4 regions of the Bradyrhizobium sp. CCBAU 11386 genome follow, and region 3 is predicted to be linked to each of the others. Evidence: predicted binding sites of a transcription regulator. Region 3 holds the regulator's gene; each other region holds the start of a gene.
What was found. The regulator HrcA, encoded in region 3, represses chaperone genes, less so after heat shock. The targets are predictions, from matches to a motif close to GTTAGCACTCNCNNNNNGNGAGTGCTAAC.
Positions count from the first base shown of each region.

Region 1: XI09_RS12630 (co-chaperone GroES) is a predicted target of HrcA. The motif match lies at 2,556-2,584, and genes of this name have one in related genera.
Region 2: XI09_RS32860 (co-chaperone GroES) is a predicted target of HrcA. The motif match lies at 1,570-1,598, and genes of this name have one in related genera.
Region 4: XI09_RS36520 (co-chaperone GroES) is a predicted target of HrcA. The motif match lies at 3,176-3,204, and genes of this name have one in related genera.

Region 1 is NZ_LBKA01000186.1:5,077-10,574, reverse strand. Features, by position in the region: gene XI09_RS12640 (MFS transporter) at 1-1,164, opposite strand, end outside; gene XI09_RS12635 (LysR family transcriptional regulator) at 1,263-2,216, shown strand; gene XI09_RS12630 (co-chaperone GroES) at 2,624-2,938, shown strand; gene groL (chaperonin GroEL) at 3,010-4,650, shown strand; tRNA gene XI09_RS12620 (tRNA-Ser) at 4,830-4,919, opposite strand; gene XI09_RS12615 (hypothetical protein) at 5,116-5,457, shown strand.
Region 2 is NZ_LBKA01000250.1:122,431-127,928, reverse strand. Features, by position in the region: gene XI09_RS32870 (O-linked N-acetylglucosamine transferase, SPINDLY family protein) at 1-966, shown strand, start outside; gene XI09_RS32865 (usg protein) at 974-1,261, opposite strand; gene XI09_RS32860 (co-chaperone GroES) at 1,641-1,955, shown strand; gene groL (chaperonin GroEL) at 2,001-3,641, shown strand; gene lepB (signal peptidase I) at 3,891-4,637, opposite strand; gene XI09_RS32845 (LysR family transcriptional regulator) at 4,776-5,498, opposite strand, start outside.
Region 3 is NZ_LBKA01000240.1:9,603-15,100, reverse strand. Features, by position in the region: gene XI09_RS26240 (penicillin-binding protein activator) at 1-505, shown strand, start outside; gene hemW (radical SAM family heme chaperone HemW) at 623-1,777, opposite strand; gene rdgB (RdgB/HAM1 family non-canonical purine NTP pyrophosphatase) at 1,764-2,399, opposite strand; gene rph (ribonuclease PH) at 2,411-3,124, opposite strand; gene hrcA (heat-inducible transcriptional repressor HrcA) at 3,288-4,376, shown strand; gene grpE (nucleotide exchange factor GrpE) at 4,474-5,091, shown strand; gene pncA (bifunctional nicotinamidase/pyrazinamidase) at 5,152-5,498, opposite strand, start outside.
Region 4 is NZ_LBKA01000255.1:76,463-81,960, reverse strand. Features, by position in the region: gene XI09_RS36530 (hypothetical protein) at 1-740, opposite strand, end outside; gene groL (chaperonin GroEL) at 983-2,611, opposite strand; gene XI09_RS36520 (co-chaperone GroES) at 2,788-3,084, opposite strand; gene XI09_RS36515 (hypothetical protein) at 3,400-3,921, shown strand; gene XI09_RS36510 (protein phosphatase CheZ) at 4,128-4,913, opposite strand; gene XI09_RS36505 (L,D-transpeptidase family protein) at 5,228-5,498, shown strand, end outside.

The DNA.
Region 1 (5,498 bases), on a different contig from region 3:
CGCGACGACGGCCGTGGTACGGTCGAGCCGGAGGCTCCACAGCGCCAGCACGAGGCCGATCGCGGTGATGCCGGCCGCCACCAGCGGCAGCGCGGCGAGGCCGAGCCCGCGGTCGATGGTGACGCCACCGGCCCAGGCACCCAGCGCATTGCCGAGATTGAACGCGGCGATGTTGAGGCTCGAGGCGAGCGTGCGCCCGCTGGGGCCGGCCGCTTCCAGCACGCGAAGCTGGAGCGGCGCGACGGTTGCGAAGGCGGCGATGCCGAGCAGCAGGATCAGCGCGATGGCCGCGATCTTGACCGACAGCACCGCGGCAAGGCCAAGCAGCACGATGGCGAGCGCGGCGAGCGTGCCGATCAGGGCCCGCGCCAGGCCGCGGTCGGCGAGCCTGCCGCCGGCGACATTGCCGATCGCAAGACCCGCGCCGAACACCAGCAGGATCGGCGAGACCGCAGCATCCGAAAAGCCGGTGAAACGCGTCAGGATCGGCTGGATATAGGTGAAGACGACGAACAGGCCGGCGAAGCCGAACACGGTCATGGCGAGGCCGAGCAGCACCTGCGGACGGCCGAGCACTGCGACCTCCTCGGCAAGCGAGACCGGCTTGTCGCCATTGCCGACATGGCCGGGCACGAACGCGGCCACCACGGCGAAGGCGATCACGCCGATCACCGTCACGGCCCAGAACGCCGCGCGCCAGCCGAGCATCAGGCCGAACCAGGCGCCGAAGGGCACGCCCAGAAGCGTCGCGACCGTGAGGCCGATGAACATGGTCGCGATCGCCGAGGCGCGCTTGTCCTCGGCGACGAGGCTGGTGGCCACCACCGAGCCGACGCCGAAGAAGGTGCCGTGGGCCAGCGAGGTCAGCACCCGCGCCGCCATCAACAATTCGTAGTTCGGCGCCAGCGCGCAGGCGGCGTTGCCGAGCGTGAAGATCGCCATCAGCGCCAGCAATACGGTTTTGCGCGGCATCCGCCGCGTCGCCAGTGTCAAGACCGGCGCGCCGACGAACACGCCGAGCGCATAACCGGAGATGAGCAGGCCCGCGACCGGCACGGAGACGTGCATGTCGGCAGCGACCTGAAGCAGCAGGCCCATGATGATGAATTCGGTGGTGCCGATGCCGAAGGCACCGGCGGTGAGCGCGAGAACGGCGGGAGGCATGCGGGACTCCGATGGATGGCACGAGCCACGCAGATAGCCGCGCTGCGGCAAAACCATTAGGATGTCCGCAATCCAATCATTTGTGACGTGAATTCAACATGGCCCGTTTCGACACCAACCGCTCCGCCGAGATGGAGGTCTTTGTCCGCGTCGTCGACCTGGGCGGGTTTACCCAGGCCGCGCGCAAACTGCGCCTGACGCCGTCGGGCGTCAGCAAGCTGATCTCGCGGCTGGAGGCACGGCTCGGCTCGCGGCTGATCAACCGCACCACACGCAAGCTCATGCTGACGGAGGAAGGCCAGGCGTTCTACCAGCGCGCCGTGCGTATCCTCGCCGAGATGGAGGAGGCCGAACGCGAGGCGGCCTCGGGCGCGGCACCGCGCGGCCGTCTCACCGTCAACAGCAACATCCCCTTCGGCATGCTGCACGTGATGCCGCTGATCCCGCGCTTCCTGGAAAGGCATCCCGACGTCACGCTCGATCTGGTGCTGACCGACACGCTGATCGACCTGATGCAGGAGCGCGCCGACGTCGCCATCCGCGTCGGCCCGCTGCGCGCCTCGCGCCTCGTCGCGCGAAAGCTTGGCACCAGCCGCATGGTCGTGGTCGGCGCACCGAATTATCTCGCCCGCTTCGGCACACCGAAGATTCCGGCGGATCTCGCCGATCACCGCGGCATCGGCTGGACCTTTCCGCGCTCGATTCGCGGCTGGCAATTCAAGCGCGGCGACCGCACCGAGGAAGCGGTCCCGCCGCCGGCCGCCCGCGCCAGCGACGGCGAAGCCGCCCGCCGCCTCGCACTCGGCGGCGTGGGCCTTGCCCGCCTCGCCCTCTTCCACATCGGCCCCGACATCGAATCAGGCCGCCTCGTCCCGGTCTTGCAGCACTACAATCCCGGCGACCGCGAAGACATCCACGCCGTCTATGTCGGCCACACCGCACCGCTCCCCGCGCGCGTCCGAGCGTTCATCGATTTTCTGGCCGAGCACGTGCGGGTGAGCGACCCGGGGCTCAAGCGCGCGGGGGATGGGAGGTGGAAACTGGTGGGATGAGGCTGATGGCGGAGGGAGAGAATCTGTAAAAAAACTTGCTCGACCGCTGCGCCTCAGGTGCTCTCGATAGGCGAGAGGGACGGGATTTCCCGGCCTCTCCGCGTACCGTCGCAGGTCTAGACTGCCGTTGGACGCGGCATCATTGTACCTGAACAGGCTAATCCAGACGCACGCAACCCTGCCCGGTTAGCCATCGGATGGCAAAGCCCAAGATTTCATTCCAGGGGCTCCTTTAGGTGGCTCTGAATGGGGCCTCCGCGGACCGGTGAGGGACGGATTTTCGAAATCCTTCGCGGCTTTGTCTTGTATGCCGGCAATGCCCGCTTATTTTTCGGAGCGGTTAGCCGTCGCTAGCTTCGACTGCTATTTCATCCAAAATAAAACCGACTAGAAGATAGGAGGAGAGCATGAAATTCCGTCCGCTTCACGACCGCGTCGTGGTCAAGCGCATCGACGCAGAAGAGAAGAGCGCCGGTGGCATCATCATTCCCGACACGGCCAAGGAAAAACCCTCCCAGGGTGAAGTCATCGCCGTTGGCCCCGGCGGCCGTGACGAAAATGGCAAACTGATCCCGATCGACGTCCAGGTCGGTGACCGCGTATTGTTCGGCAAGTGGTCGGGCACCGAGGTCAAGATCGACACCCAGGAGCTGTTGATCATGAAGGAGAGTGACATCATGGGCGTTCTCACCGACGTGTCTTCCAAGAAGAAGGCCGCCTAATCCATCGCTCAAGCGCCTGTCGAGCGCCTGATTAAGGGTGAGACTAAATCAAAAACGCAGGGAGACCCACTATGTCAGCCAAAGAAGTCAAATTCGGAGTCGAGGCCCGCGACCGCATGCTGCGCGGTGTCGACATCCTCCACAATGCGGTAAAAGTGACGCTCGGTCCGAAGGGCCGCAACGTCGTTCTCGACAAGTCGTTCGGCGCTCCCCGTATTACCAAGGATGGCGTCACCGTCGCCAAGGAGATCGAGCTCGAGGACAAGTTCGAGAACATGGGTGCCCAGATGGTGCGCGAAGTCGCCTCCAAGTCCGCAGACGCGGCTGGCGACGGCACCACCACCGCGACCGTGCTCGCCGCTGCGATCGTCCGTGAAGGCGCCAAGTCGGTTGCCGCTGGCATGAACCCGATGGATCTGAAGCGCGGTATCGACATGGCCGTGGAAGCCGTGGTCGCCGACCTCGTCAAAAACTCCAAGAAGGTCACCTCGAACGAGGAAATCGCCCAGGTCGGCACGATTTCAGCCAATGGCGATGCGGAGATCGGCAAGTTCATCGCCGACGCCATGAAGAAGGTCGGCAACGAGGGTGTCATCACCGTTGAGGAAGCCAAGTCGCTCGCGACCGAACTCGAAGTTGTCGAGGGCATGCAGTTCGACCGCGGCTACATCTCGCCCTACTTCGTCACCAACGCCGAGAAGATGCGCGTTGAAATGGATGATGCCTACGTCCTCATTAATGAGAAAAAGCTGTCTCAGTTGAATGAACTACTTCCCTTGTTGGAAGCAGTGGTGCAGAGCGGCAAGCCGCTTGTGATTATTGCCGAAGACGTCGAAGGCGAAGCGCTCGCCACCCTCGTCGTCAACCGTCTCCGCGGCGGCCTGAAGGTCGCCGCCGTCAAGGCTCCGGGCTTCGGCGATCGCCGTAAGGCTATGCTGCAGGACATCGCGATCCTGACCGGCGGCCAGGCCATCTCGGAAGACCTTGGCATCAAGCTCGAGAACGTCACGCTCAACATGCTCGGTCGCGCCAAGAAGGTCATGATCGACAAGGAGAACACCACGATCGTGAGCGGCGCCGGCAAGAAGGCCGACATCGAGGCGCGAGTATCTCAGATCAAGGCGCAGATCGAGGAAACCACCTCGGACTACGACCGTGAGAAGCTCCAGGAGCGTCTCGCCAAGCTCGCGGGCGGCGTCGCGGTGATCCGCGTTGGCGGCGCGACCGAGGTCGAAGTGAAGGAACGCAAGGATCGCGTTGATGACGCGATGCATGCGACCCGCGCGGCGGTCGAGGAAGGCATCTTACCAGGCGGCGGCGTTGCGCTGCTGCGTGCCTCCGAGCACCTCAAGGGCATTCGCACCAAGAACGACGACCAGAAGACCGGGGTCGAGATCGTGCGCAAGGCGTTGTCCTACCCGGCCCGCCAGATCGCAATCAACGCGGGCGAGGACGGCTCGGTCATCGTCGGCAAGATCCTCGAAAAAGATCAGTACTCGTACGGCTTCGACTCGCAGACCGGCGAATACGGCAACCTGGTCTCCAAGGGCATCATCGATCCGACTAAGGTGGTTCGAGTGGCGATCCAGAACGCGGCGTCCGTCGCAGCGCTTCTGATCACCACGGAAGCCATGGTCGCCGAGCTGCCCAAGAAGGGCGGCGCCGGCCCCGCGATGCCTCCGGGCGGTGGCATGGGGGGTATGGACTTCTAAGTCCAACATTCAAAGCTCGACAATGAGAAGGCTCGGTAGCGACGCCGAGCCTTTGCCGATTTCCTTGCGGTCAGCCGGGGTCCAATTCTGGCACCGTATTGGGCGAGCGCGTCGAAGCCCGCGCCGCCAAAAAATTCTGGCCTGTCTCCGGATCGAAGTAACAGATGATCTTGGTTGGGTGGCGGAGAGAGTGGGATTCGAACCCACGGTACGGTTTCCCGCACACACGCTTTCCAAGCGTGCGCCTTAAGCCACTCGGCCATCTCTCCGGAGCGCCCTCTCTTGAAGGGGCGCCGGCGATTTTGCAAGAGATCGCGGGGAAATCGGGTGAATTTTCCGTAAGATATTGTATTTGAAAGACAATATCTGGCGGCGGCGGCCGCTTCGCAGCCGCCTGCCGGCTGAACCCGTGACGGGTTTGGCGCGACGATTCACTTGAGAATGCCAAACACGACCGGGGACGCCATGACCATCCGCAACACCATCGCCGCACTCGGCCTGATTTCGGCCCTTGGCTCCGCCTTTGCCGGGCCGGCCCTGGCGCAGGTCTGCACCCGCCAAGGGGTCGACGTCAGCTGCGACGACGGGCGGCGCGGGGTGCTTTCGGGCGATGCCATCATCTGGCCGGACGGCACGCGCTCGAGCGCCGCGCCGCATCCGAGCGTGATCATCGGCAACAAGAGCTCGGTTCATGTCGGGCCCGGCGTGTTCGTCGGCCAGGGCAAGGGCATGGTGCCGCTGGACGATCCCAACGCGCCGAACAAGCGGCAATGCGCAATTCTGGAAGGGGTGTCGTATTGCTATTGAAGCCGGTGCTCGAGGTTCGCCGTCTTGCCCGGGCTCGTCCC
Region 2 (5,498 bases), on a different contig from region 3:
AAAGCGGATGCGGCGACCGACGAATTTCAAAAGATCGCCGATCGCTGGCACGACGCCTCGCAATGGAGCGACGATCGCCTCGCCGGTCAGATCCGCGCCGATGGCGTCGATATCCTGATCGATCTGTCCGGCCATACCAAAGGAAACCGCCTCGGCGTGTTTGCGTGCAAGCCGGCGCCGATCCAGGTGCATGGCTGGGGCCACGGTACTGGCACCGGTCTGCCAACGATCGATTATCTGTTCTCGGACCCGGTCGCGATTCCTGCCGCGGTTCGGCATCTGTTTGCGGAAACCGTTGTCGATCTGCCGTGCTTTGTCACGCTGGAGCCGCTGCCGATCGAGCTTGCGCGAGCGTCAACGCCGGCGACCTCGAACGGCTTCGTCACATTCGGTGTCTTCAATCGCATCAGCAAGATTTCGGACGAGGCCGCGCAGACCTGGTCCAGGATTCTCGAGCGAGTGCCGGGGTCACGGCTGCTGATCAAGGATGTTGCGCTGGACGATCAACTGGTCCGCGACAATTTGCTGGCACGGCTTGCAACTTGCGGAGTGCCGGCCGAACGCGTCGATCTGCTCGGAACCACCTTGCGAATCGATCATCTGACATCGTTCCATCGCGTCGATATTGCCCTCGATCCGTTCCCGCAGAACGGCGGCGTCAGCACATTGGAAGCCTTGCAGATGGGCGTGCCCGTGGTGGCGAAGCTCGGGAACAGTCTGCCCAGCCGAGCCGGCGGCGCCATCCTCTCCGCGCTTGGCCTGCCGGACTGGGTTACGGATAGCGAGGAGGCATATGTCGACATCGCGGTGAGCCGTGCAGCGCAGATCGACGACCTCGACAAATTGCGCCGCGAGCTGCCCGGACAGGTCAGGGCTGCGCCCGCCTGCAACCCGGTCGCCTACGCGCAAGCGGTAGACGAGGCCTATCGCGCGATGTGGAAACGCTATTGCAGCGGCGGCGCCTGATCTCTGCTCAATGCAACCTGAACACGCCGTCGACTGCACGTAGTTCGGCCGGCTTGATCAGCTTGGAATGCGCGACGGTGACCGAGAACAAGGGACCGTCGAGCTTCTGCTGCCAGAATGCCAGGAAGTCGGTCAGCGCCGGGAATTTCGGAAAGAGATCGTAGTTCTGCCAGACATAGGTCTGGAGCAGCGAGGGATGATCCGGCATCCGATAGAGAATTTCAGCCGTCGTCAGCCCGTAACCCAGCACCTGTTTCCGGAAGTCGTCGGAAACCACCCCAACCCGCGAGACCATGCCAACCTCCTTTGCAGGAGCGCATTCAGGGGGCGGCTTGATCCGGTACGCTGCTTACGAGCCACCCGGTGGAGATGCGCTCACATGAGAGAAATGTGACGCAAACTGACAATCCATCTCAAGCCCAAAAGTTTAACAAGCTGTTGAAATTCAATGCGTTAGCAGCAGAGACGGCTCCGTGCTAATACGGTCCGGCTGACGGTTAACGATGGGAAAGAGATTCTGGCAGACAGGCCTTCTGAGTGCCGATTTTTCTGCTAGAAGCCCTTGCCCCCGCAAAATTCCTGTCCTATTTCAGCCTCGCCTGTGCTAGCACTCGCGGGCACAGACTGCCAACAATCTGAAATCATCAACCCGAGCAATTGCTTAGGAGGACTGCATGAAATTCCGTCCGCTTCACGACCGCGTCGTGGTCAAGCGCATTGACGCAGAAGAGAAGACCGCTGGCGGCATCATCATTCCCGACACTGCCAAGGAAAAGCCCTCGCAGGGCGAAGTCGTCGCCGTCGGCCCCGGTGGCCGCGACGAAGCCGGCAAGCTGATCCCGATCGACCTGAAGGTCGGCGACCGCGTGCTGTTCGGCAAGTGGTCCGGCACCGAGGTCAAGATCGACGGCGTCGATCTGCTGATCATGAAGGAAAGCGACATCATGGGCGTCCTCGACGTCCCCGCTTCCAAGAAGAAGGCGGCCTAAGAGCCCCCCTCTCGCCCCCAGCCAAACACCTAAGGAAAAATCCAGATGGCAGCTAAAGAAGTCAAATTCTCGGTTGAAGCGCGCGACAAGATGCTGCGCGGCGTCGACATTCTCGCCAACGCGGTGAAGGTCACGCTCGGTCCGAAGGGCCGCAACGTGGTGCTCGACAAGTCGTTCGGCGCTCCCCGCATCACCAAGGACGGCGTAACCGTCGCCAAGGAGATCGAGCTCGAGGACAAGTTCGAGAACATGGGCGCCCAGATGGTGCGCGAAGTCGCCTCCAAGTCCGCTGACGCGGCCGGCGACGGCACCACCACCGCGACCGTGCTCGCCCAGGCGATCGTGCGCGAAGGCGCCAAGTCGGTTGCCGCCGGCATGAACCCGATGGACCTCAAGCGCGGTATCGACCTCGCGGTCGAAGCCGTCGTTGCGGACCTCGTCAAGAACTCCAAGAAGGTCACCTCGAACGAAGAGATCGCCCAGGTCGGCACCATCTCGGCCAACGGCGACCAGGAGATCGGCAAGTTCCTCTCCGACGCCATGAAGAAGGTCGGCAACGAAGGTGTCATCACCGTCGAGGAAGCCAAGTCGCTCGAGACCGAGCTCGACGTCGTCGAGGGCATGCAGTTCGACCGCGGCTACATCTCGCCCTACTTCGTCACCAACGCCGACAAGATGCGCGTTGAGATGGACGACGCCTACATCCTCATCAACGAGAAGAAGCTCTCCTCGCTGAACGAGCTGCTGCCGCTGCTCGAGGCCGTGGTGCAGACCGGCAAGCCGCTGGTCATCGTCGCCGAGGACGTCGAAGGCGAAGCCCTCGCCACCCTGGTCGTGAACCGCCTCCGTGGCGGCCTGAAGGTCGCGGCCGTCAAGGCTCCGGGCTTCGGCGATCGCCGCAAGGCCATGCTCCAGGACATCGCGATCCTGACCGGCGGCCAGGCGATCTCGGAAGATCTCGGCATCAAGCTCGAGAACGTCACGCTCAACATGCTCGGTCGCGCCAAGAAGGTGATGATCGACAAGGAGAACACCACGATCGTCAACGGCGCCGGCAAGAAGGCCGACATCGAGGCGCGCGTGTCCCAGATCAAGGCGCAGATCGAGGAAACCACCTCGGACTACGACCGTGAGAAGCTCCAGGAGCGTCTCGCCAAGCTCGCTGGCGGCGTCGCGGTGATCCGCGTCGGCGGCGCGACCGAGGTCGAGGTGAAGGAGCGCAAGGATCGCGTTGATGACGCGATGCATGCGACCCGCGCGGCCGTGGAAGAAGGCATCGTCCCGGGCGGCGGCGTCGCCCTGCTCCGTGCCTCCGAGCAGCTCAAGGGCCTGCGCACCAAGAACGACGACCAGAAGACCGGCGTCGAGATCGTGCGCAAGGCGCTGTCGGCTCCCGCTCGCCAGATCGCGATCAACGCCGGTGAAGACGGCTCGGTGATCGTCGGCAAGGTGCTGGAGAACAAGTCGTACGCCTACGGCTTCGACTCCCAGACCGGCGAATACGGCGACCTCGTCAAGAAGGGCATCATCGACCCGACCAAGGTGGTCCGCACCGCGATCCAGAACGCAGCCTCGGTTGCGGCTCTGCTGATCACCACGGAAGCCATGGTCGCCGAGCTGCCCAAGAAGGGCGGCGCCGGCCCCGCGATGCCTCCGGGCGGCGGCATGGGCGGCATGGACTTCTAAGGCGACGAAGTCGTCCCGGACGCAGTGCAGCGCGAAGCGGTGCACTGCAAATCCGGGATCTCGCTCCACAACTACGAAACCCCGGCAGCGATGCCGGGGTTTTTTTTGAGAAACTCTCTTCCCTCGTCAGCGTGCCGTGCTTCCTGCTTGCGAGGATGTAGACGTAGTAGGCCATTCCATCCGCCTGGGGTTATGGATTCCGGGCTCGCGCTTCGCGCGCCCCGGAATGACAGCCGAGACAGTCGAGCCTCACCACACCTGCCCCAGCCGCTCCATGTGCGGCTCGCCGTTTTCGTCGAGCGACCAGAAGATCCGCGTCACCCGGCCGACGAGATGGTCCATCGGGACGAAGCCCATCACCGACATCATGCGGCTGTCGGTGGAGTTGTCGCGGTTGTCGCCGAGCGCGAAGAAATGGCCTGACGGCACCGTGTAGACGCTGGTGTTGTCGAGGTAGCCATTGTCGACGCAGTCGTAGGTCAGATAGCTCGCGCCGTTCGGCAGCGTCTCGCGCCAGCGCTTGACCTTCGCGCCGGGATCGAGCCCGCAGGCGGAGTCGCCAGGCACGCTCGCCAGCGCAATGCGGGTCACCGGCTTGTTGTTGAGGATGAGCCGGCCGTCGCGCATCTGGACCCGGTCGCCCGGCAGCGCCACCACGCGCTTGACGTAGTCCACCGAGGTGTCCTTCGCCGTGCGAAACACGACGACGTCGCCGTAGTCGGGATCAGTGGCGAAGATGCGGCCCGAAATCCAGGACGGCGCGAAAGGAAACGAATAGCGGTCGTAGCCGTAGGCCGATTTCGCGGCAAAGACGTAGTCGCCCACCATCAGCGTCGGCGCCATCGAATTGGAGGGGATGTTGAACGGCTGGTACAGGAAGAAGCGAAACAGGAACGGCGGCGACCACAGCACCGGAATCAGCAGGATCAGGATGACGATCGCCTTCCATTCCCGCGATTGCGCCGAGGGGCGGATGGTGTCCTGAAAAGTGGTCATGCGCCTGCCCTGTCCCAACCCGCAACTGCCGCGAGATTACGCAACCTTCGCGCGTATGCAACCCTCGCAAGTCTTCGAAATTTGGTCGCACCTCGCGCAGACTGCGTTCAACGCAAGGCCCTCGGCACCGACTTGCGGTCAGCCGGACGACAAATCCTTGAAGCAGTGGCGGATCCAGTCGATCGTCAGGCGCGTCGCGGGATCGCGCTTGAGGTGGTTCTGCACCAGCAGCCAGACGTCGCGGCGCCTCGGCAGAAGCGTGGCGCGCAGGCTGCGGTCGGCAAGCAGCGCCCCACAGCTGTGCTCGGGCAGCACGCCGACGGCCTGATGCGACTGGATCATGGTCCTGACGATCCGGACATTGTCGGTGACGCAGCGGACGTTCTTCAGCCGCTTCGCGCGCAGGAACTGCTGTTCGGGAATGGCATCGAGCTCGTCCGGAAAGACGCAGGCGACCGGCTCGCCGCCGCTGCGGTCCGTGGGTTCGAAGAAATACAGCCTGACATCGGCGAGCTTGGAGATGGTGAAGTCGCCCTTCTCCGGCTTGCGCAGGCGAATGGCAAGGTCGGCCTGCCAGCGGGAGAATTTGACGTTGCCGCTGGAGGTGAGGAATTGCAGGGTCAGGCCGGGGTGATCGCGCAGGAAGGCGCCAGCGCGCGGCGCCAGCAGCTCTTCGGCGACCGCATTGGTCGAGGCGATGCGCAGGCGGCCGACCGCCCCCGGCCGGCTCTCACCGATACGGTCGATCGCCGCGACATGCGCGGCCATCGCGCTGACATGCTCGAGCACCGCTTCGCAATGGCGCGTCGGCCGCCGCTGGCCGTCCACCGCATCGAACAGCGGCACGCCGAGATCGCGCTG
Region 3 (5,498 bases):
CACGCCGGCGCGCACCGTGGCGCAACAGCTCGGCAGCGCCGATGCGCTGTTCATCGCCGATGACGGCGACGCCGTCGTCACGGTGGCGGATGCGATGACCGCGGCGGGCGCGAATTTGCGCAACATCCAGCTGCTCGGTACCGGCCTGTGGGACAGTCCGCGCGTCTATGCGAGCTCGGCCCTGCAAGGCGGTCTCTATGCCGCGCCGGATCCGGCCGGCTTCCGCGCTTTCTCCGGCCGCTACCGCACCAAATACGGCGCCGAGCCGATTCGTACCGCAACGCTCGCCTATGATGCGGTCGCCCTCGTCGCCGCGCTCGCGCGCACGCAAGGCACCACGCGCTTCTCGTCCGACGTGCTCACCAACCCCTCCGGCTTTGCCGGCATCGACGGCCTGTTCCGCTTCCGCGCCGACGGCACCAACGAACGTGGCCTCGCGGTGATGAAAGTGACGACCGGCGGCGGCGTCGCGGTCGCGGGCTCGCCGAAGAGTTTTGGGGCGTGATGGCTTCGTAGCTATCGTAGGGTGGGCAAAGGCGCACTTGCGCCGTGCCCACCATCTATCCGCAAGTTGCATCGAGGCGGTGGGCACGCTTCGCTTTGCCCACCCTACGGCAACTCGCTAAGCCGCCAGATCCGCGACCACCGCATCGAGCACCGGGAATCCGCTGCTCGTCACGCGCAGCCGTCCCGTCGCGTCGACAATGATCGCGCCTTCCTCGCGCAGCAGCGCGATGCGCTTGGGATCGAGCGGGCGGCCGGAGAGGGCGGTGTAGCGCTCGGGGTCGATGCCTTCGGCGAGCCGGAGTCCCATCAGCAGGAATTCGTCGGCGCGCTCCTCGCTGTTGAGGAGATCGTCGGTGACGACGCCGTGGCCGCTGGTCTCGACCCGCATCAGCCAGGCTTCGGGACGCTTCTCGGTGGCGGTGGCGTGCCTGATACCGTCGATGTCGAGCCGGCCGTGCGCGCCGGGGCCGATGCCGGCATATTCCTCGCCGCGCCAGTAGACCAGATTGTGCCGGCACTCGGCGCCGCGCCGCGCGTGATTGGAGATCTCGTAGGCGGGCAGGCCGAGCTTGTCGCAGGTCTCCTGCGTGACGTCGTAGAGCGCGCGCGCGACCGCCTCATTCGGCGTCTTCAATTTGCCGGCCTGGTGCAGGCCGAAGAACGGCGTGCCTTCCTCGATCGTCAATTGATAGAGCGACAGATGCTCGGCCGCTTCCTCGATCGCGAGACGCAGCTCATCGGCCCACATCGCCGGCGTCTGGTCGGGGCGGGCGTAGATGAGGTCGAACGAATAACGGTCGAACGAGCGGCGCGCGATGGCGACCGCATCCAGCGCTTCGCGCGCGCTGTGCATGCGGCCCAGCGCCTTCAGCGAAGCATCGTCGAGCGCCTGCACGCCGAGCGAGACGCGGTTGACGCCGGCGGCGCGATAGCCGGCAAAGCGCGTGGCCTCGACGCTGGTCGGGTTTGCTTCCAGCGAGACCTCGACGTCCTTCGCCACCGTCCAGTGCTTGCCGATCGCATCGAGCACGGCGCCGACGGTCGCAGGCTGCATCAGGGACGGCGTGCCGCCGCCGAGGAAGATCGAGGTGACCTCGCGGCCGGGCGCGCGCTGCGCGGTCGTTTCGATCTCGCGCGCGAAGGCGGAGGCGAAGCGCGCTTCGTCGATCGCGACGTGGCGGACATGGCTGTTGAAGTCGCAATAGGGGCATTTCGACAGGCAGAACGGCCAGTGCACGTAGACGCCGAAGGCTTCCTTAGCGCGGCTCAAGGCAGATCTCCGCCAGTTTCACGAAGGCGCGGGCGCGGTGCGACAGGCCGAGGCCGAGCGGCGGCAGCCCGTGCTTCTCGATGCTTTCCATCTCGCCAAAGGTGCGGGTGTGACCGTCGGGCAGGAACATCGGATCGTAGCCGAAACCGGATGTGCCGCGCGGCGGCCAGACCAGCGTGCCGTCGACGCGCGCCTCGACCTCTTCGAGATGATCGTCGGGCCAGGCGACGCAGAGCGCGGAGACGAAGTGCGCCTTGCGCTTGTCGGGCGTGGTCGCGCCGCGCTCCTGCAACAGGCGCTCGATCCGCGTCATCGCCGCAGTGAAATCCTTGGTCGGGCCGGCCCAGCGCGCACTGTAGATGCCGGGCGCGCCGTCGAGCGCGTCGACCATGATGCCGGAATCATCGGCGAAGGACGGAAGCTTGGACGCCCGCGCCGCCGCGATCGCCTTGATCGCGGCGTTGCTGCGGAAATCGTTGCCGGTCTCGTCCGGCTCGTGAAGGCCGAGCTCGCCGGCCGACACCGCCTCGATGCCGTGAGGCGCCAAAAGCTCCTTCATCTCGGCGAGCTTGCCGGGATTGTGGGTGGCGATGACGAGCTTTCCGGTGATTCGGCGGTGCATGGGCCTATTGACTACGCGACAGCCAGTTTCTGCAAGTCCACGAGGCGCGCGACGCCCTTGCGCGCCAGCGCCATCAGCGCCAGGAACTCGGCTTCGGTGAACGGCTCCCGTTCCGCGGTGCCCTGCACCTCGATGATGCGGCCGTCGCCGGTCATGACGAAATTGGCGTCGGTCTCGGCCTCGGAATCCTCGGCATAGTCGAGGTCGAGCACGGGGTTGCCGTTGTAGATGCCGCAGGAGATCGCGGCGACGTTGTCGCGCAGCACGTTGGCCTTGACCATGTTGCGCGCCTTCATCCAGTTGACGCAGTCGGCGAGCGCGACCCAGGCGCCGGTGATCGAGGCCGTGCGCGTGCCGCCGTCGGCCTGGAGCACGTCGCAATCGACCGTGATCTGGCGCTCGCCGAGCGCTTCGAGATTGATGATGGTGCGCAGCGAGCGGCCGATCAGGCGCTGGATCTCGACGGTGCGGCCGCTCTGCTTGCCGGCGGAGGCCTCGCGGCGGGTGCGTTCCGAGGTCGCACGCGGCAGCATGCCGTATTCGGCGGTGACCCAGCCGCGGCCCTGGCCCTTCAGCCACGGCGGCAGGCGGTCCTCCAGCGTGGCGGTGACCAGCACATGGGTGTCGCCGAATTTCACCAGGCAGGAGCCTTCCGCATATTTGACCACGCCGCGCTCCAGCGTCACGGGGCGCAATTCGTCGGGCGCACGGCGGCTTGGCCGCATGGAAAATCCTCCAAAACTCACGTGAATAGGCTGTTCGCGGTGCTTGTAGGTGGGGTGAGGGTGAGCGGCAAGGCCTTTTCGGTCCCCAGCCAAGTGCAAAACCACGCTTGTCATGGACCTCCCGGATGGACAAATTATAAGCATCTGAGAGGAGTTGCCGTCTGTGGCCCATCACGATCCGATCCATCTGATCGCGCCGCGCGCAGGCCTCGCCCAGCTGAATGAGCGTTCCCGCGACATCTTTCGTCAGATCGTCGAAAGCTACCTCGCGACCGGCGAGCCGGTGGGCTCGCGGAACATCTCACGCCTGATCGCGATGCCGCTGTCGCCGGCCTCGGTCCGCAACGTCATGGCCGACCTGGAACAGCTCGGCCTGATCTATGCCCCTCATACCTCCGCCGGCCGGCTGCCGACGGAACTCGGCCTGCGCTTCTTCGTCGACGCCTTGATGCAGGTTGGCGACCTCAATGACGCCGAGCGGCAGTCGATCCAGAGCCAGCTCACCTCCGTCGGTCAGGCGCAGTCGGTCGAGGCGGCACTGGACCAGGCGCTGACCCGGCTGTCGGGCCTGACCCGCGCCGCCGCAGTGGTGCTGACGCCGAAATCCAACGCGCGGCTGAAACACATCGAATTCGTCCGGCTGGAACCGGAAAAGGCGCTGGTGATCCTGGTCGGCGAGGACGGCCAGGTCGAAAACCGCGTGCTGACGTTGCCGCCCGGAGTTCCCTCTTCGGCGATCACCGAGGCCGGCAATTTCCTCAACGCGCGGATTCGCGGCCGGACCCTGGCCGAGGCGCGGCTCGAGCTCGAGACCGCGCTCGCGGAAGCCCGTGCCGAGCTCGATCAGCTGACGCAGAAGGTGATTTCGGCCGGGATCGCCAGCTGGTCCGGCGGCGAGAACGAGGACCGCCAGCTCATCGTCCGCGGCCACGCCAATCTGCTGGAAGACCTGCACGCGCTGGAGGATCTGGAGCGGGTGCGCCTCTTGTTCGACGATCTCGAGACCAAGCGCGGCGTGATCGACCTGCTCGGCCGCGCCGAAACCGCCGAGGGCGTGCGCATCTTTATCGGTTCGGAGAACAAACTGTTTTCCCTGTCGGGCTCCTCCACCATCATCTCGCCCTATCGGGATGCCGCCGGCCACATCGTCGGCGTTCTGGGCGTGATCGGGCCGACACGGCTGAATTATGCCCGCGTGATCCCGACCGTGGACTACGCCGCCCGCATCGTCAGCCGCCTTCTGGGGGGCTGACCGGCGTTTGAGCCGATCACGGGCGCTTGATTTTCGGCGCCCGAAGCACGATATCCGGGCCAGAAAAATCCCTGAGACAAATTCGAAAAGAGAGCCGATGACCGATCGAGACCGGCAACCCGAAGACACGACCGAGCCGACCAGCGAGCCCGTGGTGTCGAAGCCCTACATCATGCCCGACGATCCCGAGCCGGGCTCGGTCGAACTGTTGCAGAAGGAAGCCGCCGAGGCGCGCGACCGCATGCTGCGGACGCTGGCGGAGATGGAGAATCTGCGCAAGCGCACCACCAAGGAGGTCGCCGACGCCCGTCTCTACGGCATCACCGGCTTTGCCCGCGACGTGCTCGACATCGCCGACAATCTCCAGCGCGCGCTCGACGCGGTTCCGGCCGAGGCCCGTGCCGCGGCCGATCCCGGCCTGACCTCGCTGATCGAGGGCGTCGAGCTCACCGAGCGCTCGCTGCTCAACGCGCTGGAAAAGCATGGCGTGAAGAAATTCGACCCCTCGGGCCAGAAGTTCGACCCGAACTTCCAGCAGGCGATGTTCGAAGTGCCGGATGCGTCGGTGCCCGCAGGTACGGTCGTGCAGGTCATGCAGGCCGGCTACACCATCGGCGAGCGCGTGCTGCGTCCGGCTCTCGTCGGTGTCGCCAAGGGCGGCGCGAAGGCTGCGGCCGCGGCGAACAACAACGAGTCGAGCGGCGCGCCGAACTGAGTTTTGGCGTCATTCCGGGTTCGATGCTTCGCATCGCCCCGGAATGACAGCGCGAAACGCTTACGCGCCGGCCGCGATATCCGCAGACTGAATCCGCTTCACGCCGGCCTTGGCCATGTCGGCCCAGGCTTTTGCCAGCGAGCCCTGCGTGTCGATGCCGCGGCAGGCATCTTCCACGACATAGACCTCAAAGCCCGCCTTGCGCGCGTCGAGCGCGGTCCAGGCGACGCAGAAATCCGTCGCGAGGCCAGCGACGAAGACGCGCTTGATCTTGCGGCCCTTCAAATAGCCGGCGAGGCCGGTCGAAGTCTTGCCGTCGGCTTCGAGGAAGGCCGAATAGCTGTCGACGTCCTTGTGAAAACCCTTGCGGATGATGAGCTCGGCATGCGGGATCGAAAGGTCCTTCG
Region 4 (5,498 bases), on a different contig from region 3:
CCCGCGGCGACGACGCCGGGCATCGCCTTGAATTTTGCCAGCAGCGCGCCGGCGCGCTCCGGGTCGACCGACATGTTGATGGTCTGCTCGCCGGCGCGCAACGCGTCGCAGCCGACGCTGAGGCTCGCCAGCGTCACTTCGACCTCCTGGCCCTTCAGGCTCTTCAGGAACTCGGTCGCGGCATCCAGCTTGACCTTGACCGCGATCGCCTCCGGCGAGACGTCGGTGAAATCCTTCGGCTGCGGCGTGATGCCGTCGTCGGAGGTCTGGTTGTCCAGAAACTCCTTCTCGCTGAGATCGGAATTGTCGGGCGAGGTGACCTCGGTCACGGCCTGGCCGATTCCGATCTGGCCGCGGAACTCGAAAGTGTCTCCGGCCTGTTTGCGCAGCAGCTTGACGGTGACGGGCGCCTTCGCGCCGAGGCTCTGCGTTGTGCCAGTCAGCATCTGGCCGGCGACCTGGAGATTGACGACGAAGCGGTCCTTGCGGTCGGAATTCTTCGCGACCGGATAACAGACGTCGAGCACGGCCGCCGTGACCGTCTTGCCCTGGCGCGTCTCCTTCAGGATCACGTCGGCATTGCCGTCCATCAGCCCGTCGATCGAGGTGAAATAGCGCGTCTCAGGTCCGCCCGGCGCCGTCGCCTTTGGCGACAGCTTCATCTGGGCGGATGCGACCTCCGGCGAAACAGCAAGCAGAGCCGCCACAAGGGCCGTGGAGCAAACCAGAAGCGCGCGCATCGATGAAATCCTCGAGCAAGGGAGCATGATCCGGAAAAGTGTGACGCGGTCTTCCGAAAAGATCATGCTCAAACAATAACCTAAAGCGCGATGACGACTCATTCCGATCTCATCGCGCTTTAGAATCGGCGCCACCGTAGTGGGTTTTGGCCGTCGGTTGAATCGGAAAGCGTGAGCCATGGTCGGCAAAAAAGAAGGCCGCCCGGAGGCGGCCTTCGCAACATTGCCACGGAACGGTGGGCTCAGAAGCCGCCCATGCCGCCGCCGGCCGGCATCGCGGGCGGAGCTTCCTTCGGCGTCTCGGCGACCATGGCTTCGGTGGTCACCAGCAGGCCGGCCACGGAGGAGGCGTCCTGGAGCGCGGTGCGCACCACCTTGGCGGGGTCGATGATGCCCTTCTCGACCATGTCGACATAGTCCTCGGTCTGGGCGTCGAAGCCGAAGGTCTCGGACTTGTTCTCGAGGATCTTGCCGACGACGATCGAGCCTTCCACGCCCGCGTTCTCGGAGATCTGGCGGATCGGGGCTTCCAGCGCCTTCAGCACGATGTTGATGCCGGCCTGGACGTCGTCATTGGCGTTGGTGAGACGGCCCACCGCCTTCTTGGCGCGGAGCAGCGCGACGCCGCCGCCGGGGACGATGCCTTCCTGCACCGCGGCACGGGTGGCGTTGAGGGCGTCCTCGACGCGGTCCTTCTTCTCCTTGACCTCGATCTCGGTCGCGCCGCCGACGCGGATCACCGCGACGCCGCCGGCCAGCTTGGCGAGGCGCTCCTGGAGCTTCTCGCGGTCGTAGTCCGAGGTGGTCTCCTCGATCTGCGCCTTGATCTGGCCGACGCGGGCCTCGATGTCGGGCTTCTTGCCGGCGCCGTTGACGATCGTGGTGTTCTCCTTGTCGATCACCACCTTCTTGGCGCGGCCGAGCATCTTCACCGTGACGTTCTCGAGCTTGATGCCGAGCTCCTCGGAGATGAGCTGGCCGCCGGTGAGGATCGCGATGTCCTCGAGCATGGCCTTGCGGCGGTCACCGAAGCCCGGCGCCTTGACGGCGGCGACCTTGAGGCCGCCGCGCAGGCGGTTGACGACCAGGGTCGCCAGTGCCTCGCCCTCGACGTCCTCGGCGATGATGACGAGCGGCTTGCCCGACTGCACCACGGCTTCGAGCACCGGCAGCATGGCCTGGAGGCCCGAGAGCTTCTTCTCGTGCAGGAGGATGTAGGCATCCTCAAGCTCGGCGGTCATCTTCTCGGCGTTGGTGACGAAGTAGGGGCTGAGATAGCCGCGGTCGAACTTCATGCCCTCGACGATGTCGACTTCGGTGTCGAGCGACTTGTTCTCCTCGACGGTGATGACGCCCTCGTTGCCGACCTTCTGCATCGCCTGCGCGATCATCTTGCCGATGGCGGCATCGCCGTTGGCCGAGATGGTGCCGACCTGGGCGACCTCGGAGGAGGCGGCAACCGGCTTGGCGCGCTTCTCGATGTCCTTGATGACGGCGGCAACCGCGATGTCGATGCCGCGCTTGAGGTCCATCGGGTTCATGCCGGCGGCAACCGCCTTGGCGCCTTCGCGCACGATGGCCTGGGCCAGCACGGTCGCGGTGGTGGTGCCGTCGCCGGCAAGGTCGTTGGTCTTGGAGGCGACCTCACGCACCATCTGGGCGCCCATGTTCTCGAACTTGTCCTCGAGCTCGATCTCCTTGGCGACGGTGACGCCGTCCTTGGTGATGCGGGGCGCGCCGAAGCTCTTCTCGATGACGACGTTGCGGCCCTTCGGGCCGAGCGTCACCTTGACGGCGTTGGCGAGAATGTCGACGCCGCGCAGCATGCGATCGCGCGCGTCTCCGGAAAACTTGACGTCTTTGGCAGCCATTTCTGCAATTCCTCGTGTTTCGTGATGTGTCTTGTTTCGTGCTGCGTCAGCCGCGTTCTCCTTTCGTCATTGCCGGGCTCGCCCCGGCAATCCATCCTCATACGAAGAACGATGGATGCCCGGGTCAGGCCCGGGCATGACGGTGGAGTATTCAGCGGCCGTTCAGGCGGATGGCCTTAGGCCAGAACGCCCATGATGTCCGACTCCTTCATGATCAGGAGCTCTTCGTTGTCGATCTTGACCTCGGTGCCCGACCACTTGCCGAACAGCACGCGGTCGCCCGCCTTGAGGTCGATCGGGATCAGCTTGCCGGTCTCGTCACGGCCGCCGGGTCCGACGGCGACGACCTCGCCCTGGGACGGCTTTTCCTTGGCGGTGTCCGGAATGATGATGCCGCCCTTGGTCTTTTCCTCGGCGTCGATACGTTTGACCACGACACGGTCATGCAGCGGACGAAATTTGGATTTAGCCATGACGTTTCCCTTTGGAGGCTCGCTTCGGAAGTAGTGGAAGTGGGTGGGGCGGCGCTTCCGTCCATCCTCGTCCCGAGGATCGAACGGCGCGCTTAGCAATCGGGCTTTCCGAGTGCTAATAGTGCGCCCGGAAATATGGCTTGGCCGCGATCCTGTCAAGCAAAGGTGGTTAAGCGATTGGTGAGGCGGATATAGGATGGTGGCATTGGAAACGTGTTCGGGGCGCCGGCGTATCAAAGGACGTCATTGCCCCGGCGTCGGTTTTGCGCTTGGCTGCGGGAGGGGTGCGGCCATGGTCTTGTTCGGGGGAATGCCATGATCAGTTCAGCTCGCGCGCGCACGGTAGCCAATCTGGCGGCCGCGTCTTTTCTGGCGCTGTTGCTGGGCGCCTGCGGCGGCGGCATGAGCCTGCCGTCCTTCTCGTCGTCGTCTCCGCCGCCCGAAGCCGAGCCCGGTACCGGCCCGGAAATGCCGGCGAGCATCCGCGCCGACGAGATCGTCGGCCGCTGGGGTCTTGCCTCGTTCCAGAACCCGGCCGACCGCGCCCGCACCGAGGCTGCGGCGCGGTCCCAGTGCAAGAATCCCTACGTGATCGGCGCCGGAACCTCCGGCGGCGTGGTCATGCATCTGGCCGACCAGGCGACGCCGCAGGAATTGCGCCTCAAGGGTTCGCCCAGCGGCAAGAACTATATCGGGCCGGCCGGTCCGACCCCCGGCGAGCAGGACCGCGAGATCGTGTCCTTCGACGGCCGCGTCCTGATCACCCGCTTCATCGACAAGGACGCCGCCACCCGCTACGGCAACATGGTCTACGTCCGCTGCGCCCCGAGGGCGTAGTTCCTCCCCACGTCATGCCCCGCGAAGGCGGGGCATCCAGTACGCCGCGGCCCCTCGATTCAATCACTGTCGTCTCTGGAATACTGGATCGTCCGCCCCAGTGCGCAATTGCGCACAAGGCGGACGATGACAACGGAGGGGATGGCCCCAAAAACAAAAACGCCGGCTCGCGCCGGCGTTTTGCTTTTCCGCGATCTCGCGTCCGTTCAGTCGAACAGCGCGTCGATGTCGTCCTGCGAGGCGTGGCCGACGTCGCCGGCGAGCTTCGGACCGTTGAGGAGTTTTTCGTCGTCGCTGCGCGCGTCGACCGGCGCCGGCACATGGGCCTTGATCGCGTCGACGCCGCCCCAGATCTCCATCATCGCGTTGATGTGCTGCTCGATGAACTTCATCGTGGTCATGACCTTGCTGATACGCTGGCCGGTCAGGTCCTGGAAGTTGCAGGCCTCGAAGATCGAGATGACGCGTTCCTGGATGTCGTCGGCGAGCCGCTTCTGCTGGTCGGCCGATTGCACCTTGGACATCGCGCTGGCCGCCTGGTCGATCGACTCGGCGGCTTCGAGAATCTGCTGGGTCGCCTGCTCGGTGCCGCCGACGACCGCGCCGAGTTCGCCATTGACCTTGGCCATCTCGCCGCCGTCGAAGCTCTTGCCGTGCAGCGTCGCGATTTCGCGCTTGGTGCGGTCGATGGCGTCGTGGATGAGGTCGAGCTCGACCTTCAGCTTCTCGCACTGCTCGATCTGCGCCCGGTACGTGTCGAGCATGGTGCGCGCTTCGGAGAGCTCATGCGCCGTCGAGGCGTCGATCGCCGCCATGGCCGCGCTGCTGGACAAGGGTGCGGGCGCAATGCCCTTGGCCATCTGTGCGCGGATGGCGCGCAGCTCCGCCATGATCTCGCTATGCATCGGCGCAGCCTCCTCAATCATTTCGGGGCTGGGCATCTCGCCGACAATAGCCTCTTCGACACGAAAACGTTTGCGGTGAACAGCCATCAGGAACTCCCCCCACCTCACTCACGCGTCTTTGTAGGCAGAAGCGATTTAACACGAAGTTCACAGCAGGAACTGTTGTGCGGCCGTGCGCGACGGCCCGCAAAGGAGCGATTAACCATGGGCGCGCCGCGTTCATCGAAAATAAACGCTGATCTCCAAATTGCAGCCCCGCTCGCGACGTGGTGAATCGAAACGTCGCTTCCGTTTACCAAACAAAACGCCTTTTGCTTTTTATTGACCACGTCGCGGACGCCGATCAGCCATCAGCTCTGCACGACGCATGTGATCTAGACGAAACAGTACAGAGTACGTCGATGTTCAAGAAAATGTCTGTCGCGCTGCTCGGCGGCGCTTGCACCCTCGTTGCCGGCGCAACCAGCGCCAGCGCCTTCGACAATACCGTGCCGAACGATCCGCCCGCGGTGCTTTACCAGCCGCAAGTGCCGCCGGCGCCGGTGCGTGTGGCCTCCAATGCGAACATGGGTGGCGGCTTCATCGAGTTCCTGTTCGGCGACGGGCCCGGCCGCGGTCCGGCCTACGCACCGCCGCCGGTGTATCAGCAGCAGCCGGGCTACAACGATCCGC